DNA from 2 places in the Reichenbachiella sp. 5M10 genome. Region 2 is predicted to be linked to the other one. Evidence: riboswitches for the same ligand, from Rfam matches in the RefSeq annotation. Region 2 holds a riboswitch; the other holds the start of a gene.
The links. A riboswitch is a leader RNA that binds a small molecule or an ion and turns the genes downstream of it on or off. The one in region 2 is predicted to bind S-adenosylmethionine.
Positions count from the first base shown of each region.

Region 1: another riboswitch for S-adenosylmethionine. It lies ahead of BFP72_RS13750 (homoserine dehydrogenase); the one in region 2 lies ahead of BFP72_RS10620 (homocysteine S-methyltransferase family protein).

Region 1 is NZ_MDGR01000007.1:3,452,416-3,460,204, forward strand. Features, by position in the region: gene sufB (Fe-S cluster assembly protein SufB) at 1-795, opposite strand, end outside; gene BFP72_RS13745 (VOC family protein) at 957-1,772, shown strand; SAM riboswitch class I at 1,862-1,966, shown strand; gene BFP72_RS13750 (homoserine dehydrogenase) at 2,105-3,271, shown strand; gene BFP72_RS13755 (ABC transporter ATP-binding protein) at 3,472-4,173, opposite strand; gene BFP72_RS13760 (efflux RND transporter periplasmic adaptor subunit) at 4,205-4,678, opposite strand; gene BFP72_RS13765 (BatA domain-containing protein) at 5,141-7,147, shown strand; gene BFP72_RS13770 (dihydroorotase family protein) at 7,148-7,789, shown strand, end outside.
Region 2 is NZ_MDGR01000007.1:2,666,813-2,674,601, reverse strand. Features, by position in the region: gene metF (methylenetetrahydrofolate reductase [NAD(P)H]) at 1-115, opposite strand, end outside; gene metH (methionine synthase) at 155-2,884, opposite strand; gene BFP72_RS10620 (homocysteine S-methyltransferase family protein) at 2,975-3,991, opposite strand; SAM riboswitch class I at 4,040-4,162, opposite strand; gene BFP72_RS10615 (ferredoxin--NADP reductase) at 4,647-5,711, shown strand; gene BFP72_RS10610 (SIMPL domain-containing protein) at 5,838-6,557, opposite strand; gene BFP72_RS10605 (ABC transporter permease subunit) at 6,601-7,410, opposite strand; gene BFP72_RS10600 (ABC transporter ATP-binding protein) at 7,403-7,789, opposite strand, start outside.

The DNA.
Region 1 (7,789 bases), 790 kb from region 2:
TTTAACCTCCGCATCTTTCTCAGCGATGATTTCTACCACTGCAGCGTGCAGTTGGTTTTCGTCACGCTGTGGAGCTGTACATCCTTCGAGGTAGCTCACATATGATCCTTCGTCCGCTACGATGAGCGTTCTCTCGAACTGCCCCGTATTGGCCGCATTGATTCTGAAATAAGTAGACAACTCCATCGGACATCTGACGCCTTTTGGAATGTAACAGAACGAACCGTCTGAAAACACAGCCGAATTGAGGGCAGAGAAGTAGTTGTCCGAAACCGGCACTACAGACCCGAGATGCTTTCTCACCAACTCGGGATGTTCTTTGACCGCTTCGCTAAACGAGCAGAATATGATTCCGCGCTCACCAAGGGTCTCTTTGAAAGTCGTCGCAACAGACACCGAGTCAATTACCGCATCTACAGCCACTCCCGTCAATCGCTTTTGCTCGTTCAAAGAGATGCCTAGCTTCTCGAAAGTCTCGATCAACTCAGGGTCGACCTCATCGAGGCTACCGACAGCTTTCTTCTGCTTAGGTGCTGAATAGTATTTGATCGCTTGGTAGTCGATTTTAGGATACTTCACGTTGGACCAATCTGGCTCCTCCATGTTTTTCCATCGCTCATACGCACTCAATCGCCACTCTAGCATCCACTCTGGCTCTTCCTTTTTTGCTGAAATAAAACGAACTATCTCCTCACTCAATCCCTCTGGTGCCTCATCAGCTTCCAGATCCACGGACCAACCATGTTCGTATTCTTTGGAGGTAAATTCCTCTAATATTTGATCGTCATTGCTCATTCGCTATGAATTATTTAGACTCACCTTAAATAAGTGCAAAATTACTACCTTTCTGACAGGATGTTGGTTCTGAGCCTATAATTTTTTTCTACAATCTCATAAAGGGAATTGATATAGTGCCTGAACTACGTACATTTGGTTCTCCAATTTGAGATTTACCCATGGATAAAAACCTGTATCGCTCCACCCTACTCTTCTTTATCGTCTGTGTCTCGCTGATGTTTCACTCAGCACCAGTCTTTTCTCAAAAAAGCATCAACGAACTACGCATGACAAGCGCCGTACTCATCGTCAAGGATCTCAAAGTATCGGCAGGTTGGTACCGCAAGTTTCTCCAATTTAGCATCGAAGAGTATCGCCCCAACCAGCACGTAAAAATGCGTAACGACGAGTTTCAGCTCACCCTACGCCAAGGGAACGGCACATTGCTCCAATCACAAATCCGATTCAAAGAGGGTAAAAAACACATCAATGGCATTGAAAAAATTGGTTTTAAGACCAACAGATTTGACAGCCTCCACCTCTACTTGGAGCGATACGAGCAGCCCTTTGCGCAAGACATCTTTGCCGATCAAAATCTCGACATACTATCTTTTGTAGCAGAAGACCCAGACGGGAACAAAATTCGTTTTTTCGATGCTCCAAACAATTCTCAGCTCTATGAAATCGACCCCTGCTACTTCACGATCCAATCCTCCGACTACATCAATACACTCAAATGGTACACAACACAGATGGGATTTGAGGAGATTGAGATCGTAGACGACACCAACCTCCACTTTCAAAACTATCTCACCAAAGACGGCATCATTCTCGAACTCATCCACCTCCCCTACGAATCAGTAGAAACGACCGAATTCATGCCTCTTGAGCGAGACCTCGCCCAAATCGAGCAAGTCACCTTCAAAATAGGCACAGCCAAAACCAAAGCTTTCGTCATGGACAACAATGGCAATAAGGTTGTCTATTTGAAATGAAGTAGTGAGTATTTAAAAAGAATAAATTAAATACTTGTTTCGTAGAAGTTCTCTTCTTTACATTTGCAGCAGTTCTATTTTTAATGGATGACTTATCAAGAAAGGTGGAGGGATTTGGCCCTACGAAACCTTAGCAACCCCCGCGTGACGGAAGGGTGCTAATTCCAATTCCGAGCAATCGGAAGAGATAAGCGAGAGGCACGAGATACAATTTCAAAAATATATCATCCCTTCTAGCTTGTCTGGAAGGGATTTTTTTATGCCCTTCTTCAGACAAAAACCCTTGATAGTCTTCTAGAAAGATGATGTATTAAACGAAAACTATTAGACGTATGAAACTAGGAATATTCGGATTTGGAGTCGTTGGACAGGGGTTGTATCACGTATTGCAGCAATCCAACTCTATACAAGCAGAGATTGTCAAGTTTTGCATCAAAAATATCACAAAGCCGAGGAGTCTAGACGCTAGCTTATTTACTGATGACAAAGCAGAGCTACTCGACAACCCAGAGATAGACGTGATCGTGGAGTTGATAGATGATGCAGAAGCCGCCTTCGAAATCGTCACAAAAGCCATGAACAACGGCAAGCACGTCGTCTCAGCCAACAAGAAGATGATCGCAGAACACCTCGAAGAACTCCTCGCGCTACAGAAACAAAACAAGGTATCCTTCCTCTACGAAGGGTCTTGCTGCGCAAGTATCCCGATCATTCGCAACCTAGAAGAATACTATGATAACGATCTACTGACCTCCATCGAGGGAATATTCAACGGGTCGACCAACTTCATTCTCACCAAGATGATCAACGAAAGCACACCCTATGACAATGCCCTCAAAGAGGCGCAAGACCTAGGATTTGCTGAATCTGACCCTACCCTAGATGTAGAAGGAATCGATGCAAAATACAAGCTCTGCATCCTACTCTACCATGCCTTTGGCTTGATTACAGACCCGCACACTTTATTTACTTTGGGAATCACGAAGATCAACACCTTCGACATTGAGTTTGCCCAGAAAAACAACTACGAAATCAAACTCATTGCGAAAGCGAAAAAAATCGGCACCCTAATAGACGCAACGGTGCTTCCTACTTTTGTAGATAAAGCTTCCATTTTGGCTCAGACCAAAAACGAATACAATGCTGTAATCTTAGAAAGTGCATTTTCAGAAAGTCAATTCTTGTATGGAAAAGGAGCTGGAGATAAACCCACTGGATCAGCCGTACTATCAGACATCTCCGCTTTGGGCTATGGCTACCGCTACGAGTACAAGAAATCAGCCAAAACCAAGGAAAAAATCGAATTGCATGAAGATTTCCAAATGAAGATCTATGTAAGGTTTGCAGACCAACAACCCAAAACATCTGACTTCACCGAGATACTAGAGAAATACTCGAGTCAAAATGGCAATTACTGGATTGGCTACATCTCTCGTCAAAAGATGAAAGAAGCGGAATGGCTGGAAATCCCAGAAATTAACGTGATCGCACTGGGGTAAGCCTAGTAACAGGCTTCCATGGTCAACACCTGCTCCTCTACTGGAGCAGGCTCCTGAGTGCAAAGCCAATAGCCTAGCACAACCATGATTAGAACGAGTATACTTTTCATTTTCTTTGGGTTCGTTGTGTCTAAAACGCACCCACCCTTGAGAATGGGCGCGCATAGGATTCTACTTTTAAACTACTATTTGAAGATCATCTAGAGGATCGTCTCACGACGATGGATATTTTCGGAGACGATTTGTCCATCAAACAAATGAATCACGCGCTGAGCATAGGCCGCATCTACTGGCGAATGTGTCACCATGATCACTGTGGTTCCCTTTTCGTTGAGTTCACTGAGCAACGACATAACTTCTTCCCCGTTGGCCGAGTCTAAATTACCTGTCGGTTCATCCGCTAGGATCAGTTTCGGCTTGGCAACCACTGCTCGTGATATCGCTACACGCTGCTGTTGTCCACCAGATAGTTGCTGAGGAAAGTGATTGCGGCGATGCATGATCTTCATCTGCACCATGACTTCCTCCACTCTCTTGCGACGTTCAGCAGCACTGTATTTGAGATAAATCAACGGCAACTCGATATTTTCATAAACCGTCAATTCGTCGATAAGGTTGAAACTCTGAAACACGAAACCGATATTTTCCTTTCGGATCTCTGCCCTTTTGCGTTCGCCAAACACAGACACCTCCTGCCCTAGAAAAAAAAACTCACCGTGGGAAGGGTTGTCTAGCAATCCCAAGAGGTTGAGCATCGTAGTTTTGCCACAGCCTGACGGCCCCATGATCGCCACAAACTCCCCCGTATTTACTTGAAGGTTGACTCCTGCAAGAGCGGTTGTTTCGATCTCATCGGTACTGTACACCTTCTTCAGCCCCTTTGTATTGATTAATTCATTCATCCTATTGCTTTTTAGTTGGTGCTTTGAATCTTTACCTAAACACCAAGCGATCTTTATCCGAATATTTGGCGTAGGAGGACACTACGATCTCTTCTCCAGCTTCTAATCCCTCCAATACTTCGATATACCTTGCTCCTCTACACCCCAGTTTGATTTCTCTACGCACCGCTTCGTCTCCCGTCACCACAAATACCCACTGTCCTCCATGACTATTTCCAAAATTGCCACGAGGCACCATCAACCTATCCGGCCGAGACACCGGAGCAAGACGTTGTTCTGCCCTCATGACCCTTACGATTCGTACTTTGTCTTTCTGAACCCTGAGTTTGACTTCCCTTTCGGTAAAGACAAAATGATACAGCCCAACACCGCCCACAATCAACCCCAACATGAGGAAAATTATTTCTTTTTTGAATTGTTTCTTTCTGGGCAATGCACGATCCATAGAGGCAATATCTGTTGTTGGCAATACTATCCCAAGAAGGATGCCACACATATAAATCATTGACAATCTGTATATTAACAAAAAACAAGAAAAGATAAAGCTACAAAAATTGTACGGGAGCGAACCAAACATGTACGAAATCGGTCAGTAGACACAAGCACCATAATCCCAACTCGACTTCACTCGATCAATCTATTGATCTATCCAATGAACTAAAACCAGAGGACTAATACCTACCAATAGCCAACCGCTCCAATCACCACATCCAAGCGCTAGATGGCCAGATCGCAGACAAAAAAATAGGGTTCAAGACTTAACTTGAACCCCAAGGTCAAAAACTCAAAATAAAAAGGACTAATCAAATCTTAATCCACAACAACAGTTCGAATATACGGATTTTAAAAACGAAATAAAAACGACTCTTATTAGTTCTTCTATTTTCACCTAGTATAATTGACCTCTCTTCAAATAATTCATTCTTGAGAACTTTGCCAGCTTCATTTTTCACTTAGATTTGTCTCGATGAACTTTGCAAACGCGACATTCCTTTGGGGGCTATTGGCTCTGAGTATACCTATTATTGTTCATCTGTTCAATTTCAGAAAGGCCAAACTGATCCAGTTTTCCAATGTCAGATTTCTTGATCAAGTCAAGAAAAAATCCTCCACGACGCGCCAACTGAAACATCTATTGATCCTTTTTTGCCGCATGGCTTTCCTTGCTTTCTTGGTCTTGGCATTTGCTCAACCATACATTCCAGGCCAAGAAGAAGGTCTCAAAGAAAACACCGTGATACTCTATGTTGACAATTCGGGGAGCATGAGCAACTTGACAAGCGAAAATACCGCTGCACTCAACGTCGCTATAGCTATGGCCCAGGACATCATCGCTCTCTACCCTCAAACCACGACATTCAAACTCCTAGACAACAACTTTGCTCCCTACAGTACACACTACAAATCAGCAGACAAAACCCTCGACCTGCTCTCAGAACTCAGCTACTCCTCCGTCAGTCGTTCGGGTCAGGAGATCATGGACAAAATTGCCTCCCTCACCAATTCTAGCCAAAAAAATGAGATCTTCATCCTCAGTGACATGCAGCATAGTACCTTTGGACAAATAAAACTAATCCAAGACTCACTGAACCAGTACTATCTCGTACCACTATCCATAGACCAAACCCACAACGTCCACGTCGACACAGCTTATCTACACGAACCCTTCATCCTGGCTCACAAGGACAACATACTCAGTGCAAAAATCCGAAACAATGGAAACAACAACATAGAAGACCTCATCGTCAAGCTACAACTCAATGAGAAACAAGCTGCGAGTCTCGCTATCGATATAGCTCCTCACTCTACCAAAACAATTGATTTCGAACTGAGTAAGAACCTGCCCCCTCACAACCAGGGGAAAATCGAATTTCAAGATTTCCCCGTCACTTTTGACAATGAGTTCTTCCTCTCCTTTAACCTCGCTCCCAAAATCCATATCACTGAAATCAAAGAACAACAGACTCCTACTTACACACAACGTGTGTTTGAAGGCAATAGCTTATTTGAGTTCAATACTTATACTACCGGAAACATCTCCTACCAAAGCCTAGAAAATGCCGACCTACTCATCGTCTCTCAACTCCATGAGATCAACCATAGTTTGGTCTCACAGATCTCACAACGCCTCGACGCGGGCAAATCTGTCCTCCTCATTCCTCACCAGAATACGGGGCTTGGTGGATTAGAAGAGGCCCTGAATATCCACTACCTACTTCAGTCGGAAGTTTCAAAAATCGAACTGGCCAAGCCCGATGTGAACCATCCCTTTTTTGAAGGCATCTTTGAATCCCTAGACCAGAACACAAGACTACCTCAAGCGAGCCCAGTCCTGCAATTGCAGACCTATCACCAACCCCTCCTGCAGCTCAAGACAGGTACCCCCTTCCTTGTCCAACTCACCCAGCTGGGCAAACTATACATCTACACTGCTCCAATGGCTGACACCTTCACGTCCTTTCACAAACACGCCTTTTTCGTCCCTGTGATGCAGCGAATCGCCGAATTGAGTGCGACCGGGGGCAACAAGCTCTACTACACTTCTGACAACCCGACGGTACAAGTATCTCTGGATACTCTAGACCCACGTGCCCTATACAAGCTGCGTCCAATGGACATTGATCATCAGGAGCTGATCCCCTCACAACGCACGATACAAAACCAACTCGTAATGGATTTTCCACAATATCTCCTCTCCCCAGGCAACTACGCTCTCGGGACAGATACCGATGAGATGGGTTATATTGCTTTCAATCCCACTCCAAGCGAGTCCAATCTCGCCATCATGGAACCCGAAGAACTTGAAGTTCGGCTCTCGGGATTGAAACACCGCACTTCATTCGACCAAATCGAAAGCAAGAATTTCAGTAAAATACTGAAAGAAAAATACCACAGCATTGAGTTATGGAAATATGCCTTACTTTTGTCCTTGGCATTTTTAATAGCCGAATCCATGCTACTAAGATTTTTGTAAATGAGCCTATTTATCAAGGAAGCCAAAGTCCTAGACCCCCAATCACCCCACCACAACAAAGTTGTCAATGTATTGATCAAAGACGGTATCATCGCTTCCATCGATAGCAAAGAACACCGAGCCGATACTGTCATAGAAGCCAAGGGACAGTATTTATCCCCAGGCTTATTTGACATGAAAGCCAACTTTTGTGACCCTGGGTTTGAGCACAAGGAAGACATCAGCAGTGGCTGCCGTTTGGCGGCCGAGTCGGGCTTTACTGGCATAGCTACTTTGCCCAACACTGCCCCCGTCATCCAAGCCAAAAGTCACGTCGAATACCTCAAATCTAAGAGTCGAGACATGCTCACAGATATCTATCCACTCGCCGCAGTGACGATAGATACATTAGGAGAGGACCTTACGGAAATGATCGACCTGCACGAAGCAGGTGCCATTGCGTTTACCGATGGCAAAGAGCCCATCTGGCACACTGACATCCTGCTCAAATCACTGATTTATTTGCAGAAGTTCGACGGACTACTCATCAACCTGCCCGAAGACAAGCTCCTCACTCGCTTTGGCACCATGAACGAAGGTATCGTCAGTACAGGTCTGGGACTCAAGGGCATGCCGTCCTTGGCCGAGCACCTCATGATCAAA
Region 2 (7,789 bases):
ATGGATCCAGGTGATTGAATATGGTTTGTACGTTTTCGCCTTTTTTTGGAGGAATGATCTCAAGTGAAAAGAGTGTCTTTCCGTTGGCGTTTTTTATGTGTTCTGTAACCTTCATAGGTTTTTGTGTTTCGTTTAAACAGGAGGGAATAGTGGGCTAGGCGTCATAGGCAAGGTTGGGAGAGAGCCATCTCTCTGCCTCGTCTAGGCTCATGCCTTTTCTTTTGGCATAGTCTGTTACTTGATCTTTTTCGATCTTTCCTAACCCGAAGTACTTGGACTGCTCATTGGCGAAATAGAATCCACTCACTGAGGATGCTGGGTACATGGCGTTGGATTCGGTCAAGATGATACCTGTTTCTTTTTCAGCATTGAGTAGATCAAATAAGAGCGGTTTTTCTGTATGATCTGGGCAGGCTGGGTAGCCAGGAGCTGGGCGTATGCCTTTGTATTTTTCAGAAATCAATGCCTCGTTTTCTAGGTTTTCGTCTGCAGCATATGCCCAGAGTTCTTTCCTGACTTTGGCATGCATGAGCTCAGCAAATGCCTCAGCCAATCGATCTGCGACGGCCTTGATCATGATGACATTGTAGTCGTCGTGATCCTTTTCGAATTGTTCGATGAGTTTTTCGATACCGATGCCTGTGGTGACTGCAAATCCTCCCATGTAGTCTTGACGTCCTGAAGCTTTCGGTGCTACAAAATCAGCCAATGACAGATTAGCGATGTTCTTTCCTTTTTTTCCTTGCTGTCGCAAAAAGTGGAATGTAGTGAGTGCATTGCCTGCACGATCTGAGATTTCTACGTCGTCTCCATTGGTGTTGACAGCTGGGTATATACCGATCACGCCGTTGGCTTGTAGACTCCTCTTAGCGATCACATCGTCCAGCATCTTGTTGGCGTCTTCGTAGAGTTTAGTCGCTTCTGCGCCGATCACATCGTCTTGGAGGATTTTTGGGTACTTGCCTTTGAGCATCCATGTCTGGAAGAAGGGCGTCCAGTCAATGTACTTTCTGATTTCATCTAGTGGGTAATTGTTGAACGTCTTGTTGCCGATGAATTTAGGTTCGGTGATCGGTGTGGTCTCCCAGTCGATCTGAAAGTGGTTGGCTTGTGCTTCCGGCCACTTGATGTAGTTTTTGTCTTTGGTTCGCCCTGCGTGATTTTCGCGCGCTTCGAGGTATTCTTGTTTGGTCTTGGCGACAAAGGCTTCTTTCTTGCTGCTCAATAAATCACCTGCGACGGGTACACTTCGTGATGCATCGAGTACGTGGACGACTGGACCACTATAGCACGGATCAACTTTCACTGCCGTGTGTATGCGTGAAGTGGTCGCTCCACCTATCAAAAGCGGGAATTTAGCTCCTTCTTTTTCGAGGAGCTTGGCAAAATCAACCATCTCATCCAGAGACGGAGTGATCAATCCGCTGAGTCCTATGATGTCTGCATTGACTTCTTTGGCTTTGGCGAGAATTTTTTCGTTGGGCACCATGACCCCCATATCTACGATCTCGTAGTTGTTGCATGCCATGACTACCCCGACGATGTTTTTGCCGATATCGTGGACATCTCCTTTGACGGTTGCGAGTAGGACGGTTCCTGCATTTTGGGCGTCTCCTTCCGCTTTTTCTGCTTCTAAGTATGGTGTCAAATAAGCCACGGCTTTTTTCATGACTCTGGCGCTTTTGACTACTTGCGGCAAGAACATTTTCCCTTCGCCGAAGAGGTCACCTACGACATTCATGCCGTCCATGAGAGGTCCTTCGATGACGTGTAGAGGTTTGTCCAGAGATTGGCGAGCTTCTTCGGTGTCTTCATCGATGAACTCTACGATCCCTTTGACAAGGGCATGCTCAATTCTTTTGCCTACAGGCAACGAACGCCATTCGTCGTTTTTCTTTTCTTTCTTTTCTGCTCCGATGAAGGATTCGGCAAAGTCCAACAGGCGTTCTGTAGCGTCATCTCTACGGTCGAGCAATACGTCTTCGACGTGCTCTAGGAGGTCTTTTGGGATGTCGTCGTAGACTTCCAGCATGGCAGGGTTGACGATTCCCATGTCCATGCCTTGACCGATGGCGTGGTAGAGAAATGCTGAATGCATGGCCTCTCGTACGGGGTTGTTGCCTCGGAATGAGAACGAGACATTGCTCACTCCGCCACTGACGTGTGCTGCGGGGAGGTTCTCTCTCACCCAGCGAGTCGCTTTGAAGAAGTCCATGGCATTTTGTCGGTGTTCTTCCATCCCTGTCGCTACTGGGAAGATGTTAAGGTCAAAGATGATGTCTTCGGGTTTGAAGTTGATCTTTGGCCCAACCATCAAGTCGTAGGACCTCTTGACGATCTCTATTCGTCGCTCATAGTTGTCAGCTTGTCCATCTTCATCAAAAGCCATGACAATGACTGCAGCACCATATTGTTTGACGAGCTTGGCTTGGCGGATAAACTCCTCTTCGCCGACTTTCAAACTGATGGAGTTGACGACAGATTTACCTTGTGTACATTTTAGACCTGCTTCTATGATTTCCCACTTGGATGAGTCAATCATGACAGGTACTCTGGCGATGTCTGGCTCAGACGCCATCAGGTTGAGGAAATTGGTCATCGTCTCTGCTCCTTCGAGCATGCCCTCATCCATGTTTACGTCAATGATTTGGGCGCCACCTTCGACTTGGTTGCGTGCTACGGCGAGTGCTTCTTCGAATTTCTCTTCTTTGATCAGACGGAGAAACATTCTCGACCCAGTGACATTGGTACGTTCGCCGACGTTGATGAAATTCATGTCAGGAGTCACCACCAAGGGCTCAAGCCCACTGAGTTTCATGGGTTCGTAATCGTGCCATTTGTATTGGTACTTGCCGGGGTAGTCTGGGTGAATGATTAAGTCCATAATTTTATTGTCTGCAGTCTCTTTTATTCGGTCGACTGTTTTGATTCATTGATTTTATTCGCGCGTTTGGAAATCCTATTTCCAGAAGGATTAACCGACTACCGTTGATTTTAATTGGTTACTTGCTATTCTCGGTTCATACTTGGCAGCCAGATCGGCAATGGCCTTGATGTGGTCTGGCGTGGTGCCGCAGCAACCACCGATGATGTTGATGAGTCCATCATCCAAAAACTCTTTGATTTGATCGACCATATCTTCTGGTGTTTCATCGTATTCCCCAAATTCATTGGGTAATCCTGCGTTGGGGTGTGCGCTGATGTTGAAGTTGGATTTGCTGGACAAGGTGTTGAGATATGGTTTCAATTCTCTCGCTCCCAAGGCACAGTTGAGCCCTACACTGAGTAGATCAAGGTGTGAGACGGATATCAAAAATGCCTCTGTGTTTTGGCCCGATAGGATGCGGCCACTGGCATCGGTGATTGTACCAGAGACCATGATCGGGATTTGGATGCCTCGCTCTTCCGCTATTTGATCGATGGCCATGAGAGCAGCTTTGGAGTTGAGGGTGTCGGTGATGGTCTCTACGAGTAGGAGATCTGCTCCTCCATCGAGTAGTGCTTTGGCTTGCTCAGTAAATGCCTCCAGTAATTGATCATACGTGATGGCTCTGTATCCTGGGTTGTTGACGTCTGGAGACATAGAGGCCAGTCTATTGGTCGGCCCCATAGAGCCTACAACAAATCGTGGCTTGCTTGGGTCTTTGTCTGTGAACTCATTAGCTACTTCTTTGGCGATTTTAGCTGATTCGTAGTTGATGCGATAGACCCAGTCTTCAAGCTTGTAATCCGCTTGAGCGACCCATGTGCTGCCAAAAGTATTGGTTTCTACGATGTCTGCCCCTGACTCGAAGTAAGCAGCATGTATGGCCTTGATCACATCAGGACGTGTGATTGACAACAGGTCATTGTTGCCTTTGAGTGGCACAGGGTGGTCTTTTAGTTCTTCGTTTCGGAAGTCTTTTTCTTCCAACTGATACCGTTGAATCATGGTCCCCATGGCTCCATCCAATACCAATATTCTGTCCTTTAGAATATCTCTAATGTTCATATCTATAGTTTAATCAACTACTTACCTAGAAAATGTCGTTTCGATGAATACCTATCTTAATCCAGATAATCACATCTAGAGTTGGGAATTGGCACAACACCCAATATTGCGGCTATGGATATGTTGCCAAGATGTCCTCGGGCCCAGTCCCTCGATCTTTCTTGATAAGTAAGACAAAGATATGTTTTTTTGACAGAGTATCAAGGTAAAAATTGGCTAGTATTTGGTATGGGATGAGAAGCACGGAGTAGAGAAGAGGAGCGAGTAGTTTTTGTGAAAAACTGATAAGCTGCCAAAAAGCAATGTCTCGTCTGACGAATAGTCTATGACAGTAGTAGGGCTGCGTCTACCTTTGTTTTGAAATATGAAGACAACTCTGAGCCCGAAATGACATAGAAGATGAAGCTTCTATATTTAGTTTGATCGATCATATTTAAAACCTAATACTATGAATAAAGCCAAAACCAAAGTAGTTGTCATGTTGGTAGCCTATGCACTCGTTATGTTTGTTTTTATGCAAGTTTGACCATCAGGTTCACCTCGTTTCTTCCCTCCTTATTCGTGTGAGTTAATATTTAGATAACAAAGGATGCAACTTGAGTGATGCGATTATAGTATAATTTTGAAGTTTGTTTGTTGTAAAATTTGAGTTTGAATGGAGAGGGTTTCGAAATTGAAGGTGGTGCGAGTAGTCCGAGAGACACCGAATGCTATAAGCATTCATTTCAAGCAGCCCTTTTTTTGGAAATTGAAATATACAGCGGGGCAGTACTTGACTGTGTTGATACAAGTGGAGGGGGAAGTTAAACGCCGTTGTTTTTCGATACTTAGTGCACCCAACCTGGAGGAGGAAATCAGCATCACGGCCATGTCTTCAGAAGATGGTGAAGTCTCTGCTCATCTGTTTGATACCGTCAAGGAAGGAGACAAACTCAAGGTGCTTCACCCTCAGGGGGAGTTTACGATAGAACCTGACGAATCTGCAAAAAGACATTTGTTGTTATTTGGAGGAGGAAGTGGGATTGCTCCCTTGATGTCTATTCTCAAGACCGTATTGTTTGTAGAGTCCAAGAGCATGGTGTCTTTGTTTTATGGCAATCGCGACGAAGAATCCATTTTGTTCAACGAGGAGCTTAAAGATTTGCAGTTCGACTATCCAGAGCGTCTCAATTTGATACATATTCTTGAGAACCCTGGAGATTTCAAGGATTGTTATAAGGGAAGAGTCGAACGCACACAGATTCCGGAGTTGTTGCGCAAAGTCCCTAAGTTTCCGTTTGGACATACCTTTTGTTATATCTCGGGCCCGACGGGTTTGATGATCGAGGCAGCGGCAGGGTTGCGGATGGCAGGAGTGCCGGATACACATATTTTTATGGAGCAGTACTTGTCACAGTCGTCTGTACAGGAGGCAAAGGCAGCTGCTGCACTGATTCAAAACCGTGAAGTGAAGCTGATCTATCAGGACAAAGAATATCATGTGCCTGTACAGGCAGGTCGTAGTATATTGGATGCTGCAATAGATGCGGGAGTAGAGTTGCCGTATGTTTGTAAGGACGGTATATGCAGCAGTTGCAAAGCACAGCGTGTGTCTGGAGAGGTATTTATGCGTGGTGAGACGATCCTTAGTGATGAGGAGATCGCTCAAGGTGTAGTACTTCCTTGTATCTGTAAGCCTTTGTCCAATCATGTTGTGCTTCGGATACCGAGCGAACTTTAATGATCGCGAACAGTGAAGGAGAGATCAAAACAAAGTATCTCTTACTTTGTTTTGATCTACATGCAGTGGAAGTAGGACATCCAAGGTGTTGTTTTTCCTTTGATTCCTCTTCAAATCATTTCTTTATTATTCTTCCTCTTCTGTTGTTTTTTGGATCAAGTAAGTCACGGATACTTGTTCTGAAATGGTGAGGTCTTGAGGTTGGTAGTCAGCCATCTTGCTTTGCGCCATGCTTTGTACTGCGTCAAACTCCATGGCTCGAACCATCGGACGAGACGGGATGGCATTGTTGCTGACCTCCTGTACTCCAGCGATTTGGTAGCCTGCCTGCTGGCTTAGGATTTGGGCTTTGACTAGGGCATCCTCCATGGCATTTTGGAGGAGAGTATTTCTAGATTTGTTTTTCTGCTCATCAGAAAGCTCAAAGGAGATAGATAGATTCGGAGCAGCATCTTCATCTGCCGTCCTGTCTAGTGCATTGAGGAGTCGTTTTTTGTCGAAGGGAAACCGTACAGTTAGTGATTGGGTGGCTATGTATTCTTCTCCTTTGACCTTGCCTCCTTCGTAGATCTTACTTTTTCGAATGTTGAATTGTGAAGTTTTGATCTCTTCTGTTTTGAAACCACTTTTTTTGAGGTTGCCTGTGAGCTGATTGATACGGGTATTGAGAGCAGTGACAGCTGCATCGTAGCTCTTGTCATTGGCAGAGATGGAGTAGCTGAGCACAGTGACCTCAGGAGAGAGGGAGAGCTCGGATTGTCCTGTGACATGTATCAAGGATGGATTTTGTGACCATGCCCATGTGCTGATAGTGAGGGCTGCCAAAAATAGAAATACCTTTTTCATAGTGCGTTCTTTTTGATTTGCTCAGTGATTGCAAAAACTATTCCTAAGTGGTAAGATCTCGTTTTTTTAGGAGGAAATATGAGAACCCTATGAAGCTTATGATCCAAGCCAAAGCAAAGAGTAGTTCGCTCATGCCGACGGTCGTTTGTACGGCAGTTGGGTCCATGAGATTGATGGGGGATTGGATGAGATTGTCTAGTGCGTTGATAGGTAGTGCGTTGATGAGCCAGCCGTCACTGTCTAGGAATACCCATCCACAAAATGGCTCAAATATAATACTGTATGCTAAGACAAAGACGATGACTAGTCCGGCTCGTTTGATCCAGAGCGAAACAAATAAGGCGAAACACAAATAGCCAAAAATCTCCATAAAATAGGCGCCTAAGAAATCCATGTGAGAGAAGATGTTCTCACTGCTAGTAGTCACGGAGTAGGTCATCCCGAAGTAAAAACTGCAAGCTGTCAGAGCTAGAGTAGCTACGATAGCCAAAGCCGTGATCAAGTACAGCTTAGAAAGAAGAAAGGCTTCCTTGCTCAGGCCGTCGATGATGTTTTGACGGAGGGTACGGTAGCTGATCTCGTTGGTGAGGTTGACGATCAATATGATCGCCAGTAGGATACGTATGATCGAACCAATGTAGGTCATGTTGTGCCAGATGCCTGGGAAGTCATAGATCGTGATCTGTGGGAAGTCCTGTATGTCTTGGTTGGAGGTGAACTCATAACTGGCATTCATCAGGATAGTGCCTGCAGACAGAATGACATAGGTCGCTGCGATGTACACGAGTAGTAGTACCCAAAAGGTGGTGTTGGATTTGTTTTTGATCCATTCGATTTTGAGGAGCTTATGCATGGTCGGCGAGTATTTTTAAGAATTGTTGTTCGAGATTTCCTTGTTTGCGGAGCAAGTGTGTAGGGGTGATGCCTTGTTCCTGTAGTTTTTGGATGAGGTACTCGGTAGTGACTTCATGTGCTACGTCGAGTCGGTAGAAGTCTCCGTCACGTGTAATCTGATGGATGCCAGCGAGAGGTTCGAGTATGCTGTGGAGCAAAGTCATGTCACTGGCCCCTATCTCTATAGTTGGGCGTTCTTGTTCGATTTCTTGTATGCTGCCTTGATGGAGGAGATTGCCTTCTTTGAGAATGGCGAAGTGCGTGCAGACCTTCTGTACTTCTGACAGCAGATGACTGGCGAGGATGATGGTTTTGCCCGAAGCGGCTATGCCTTGTAT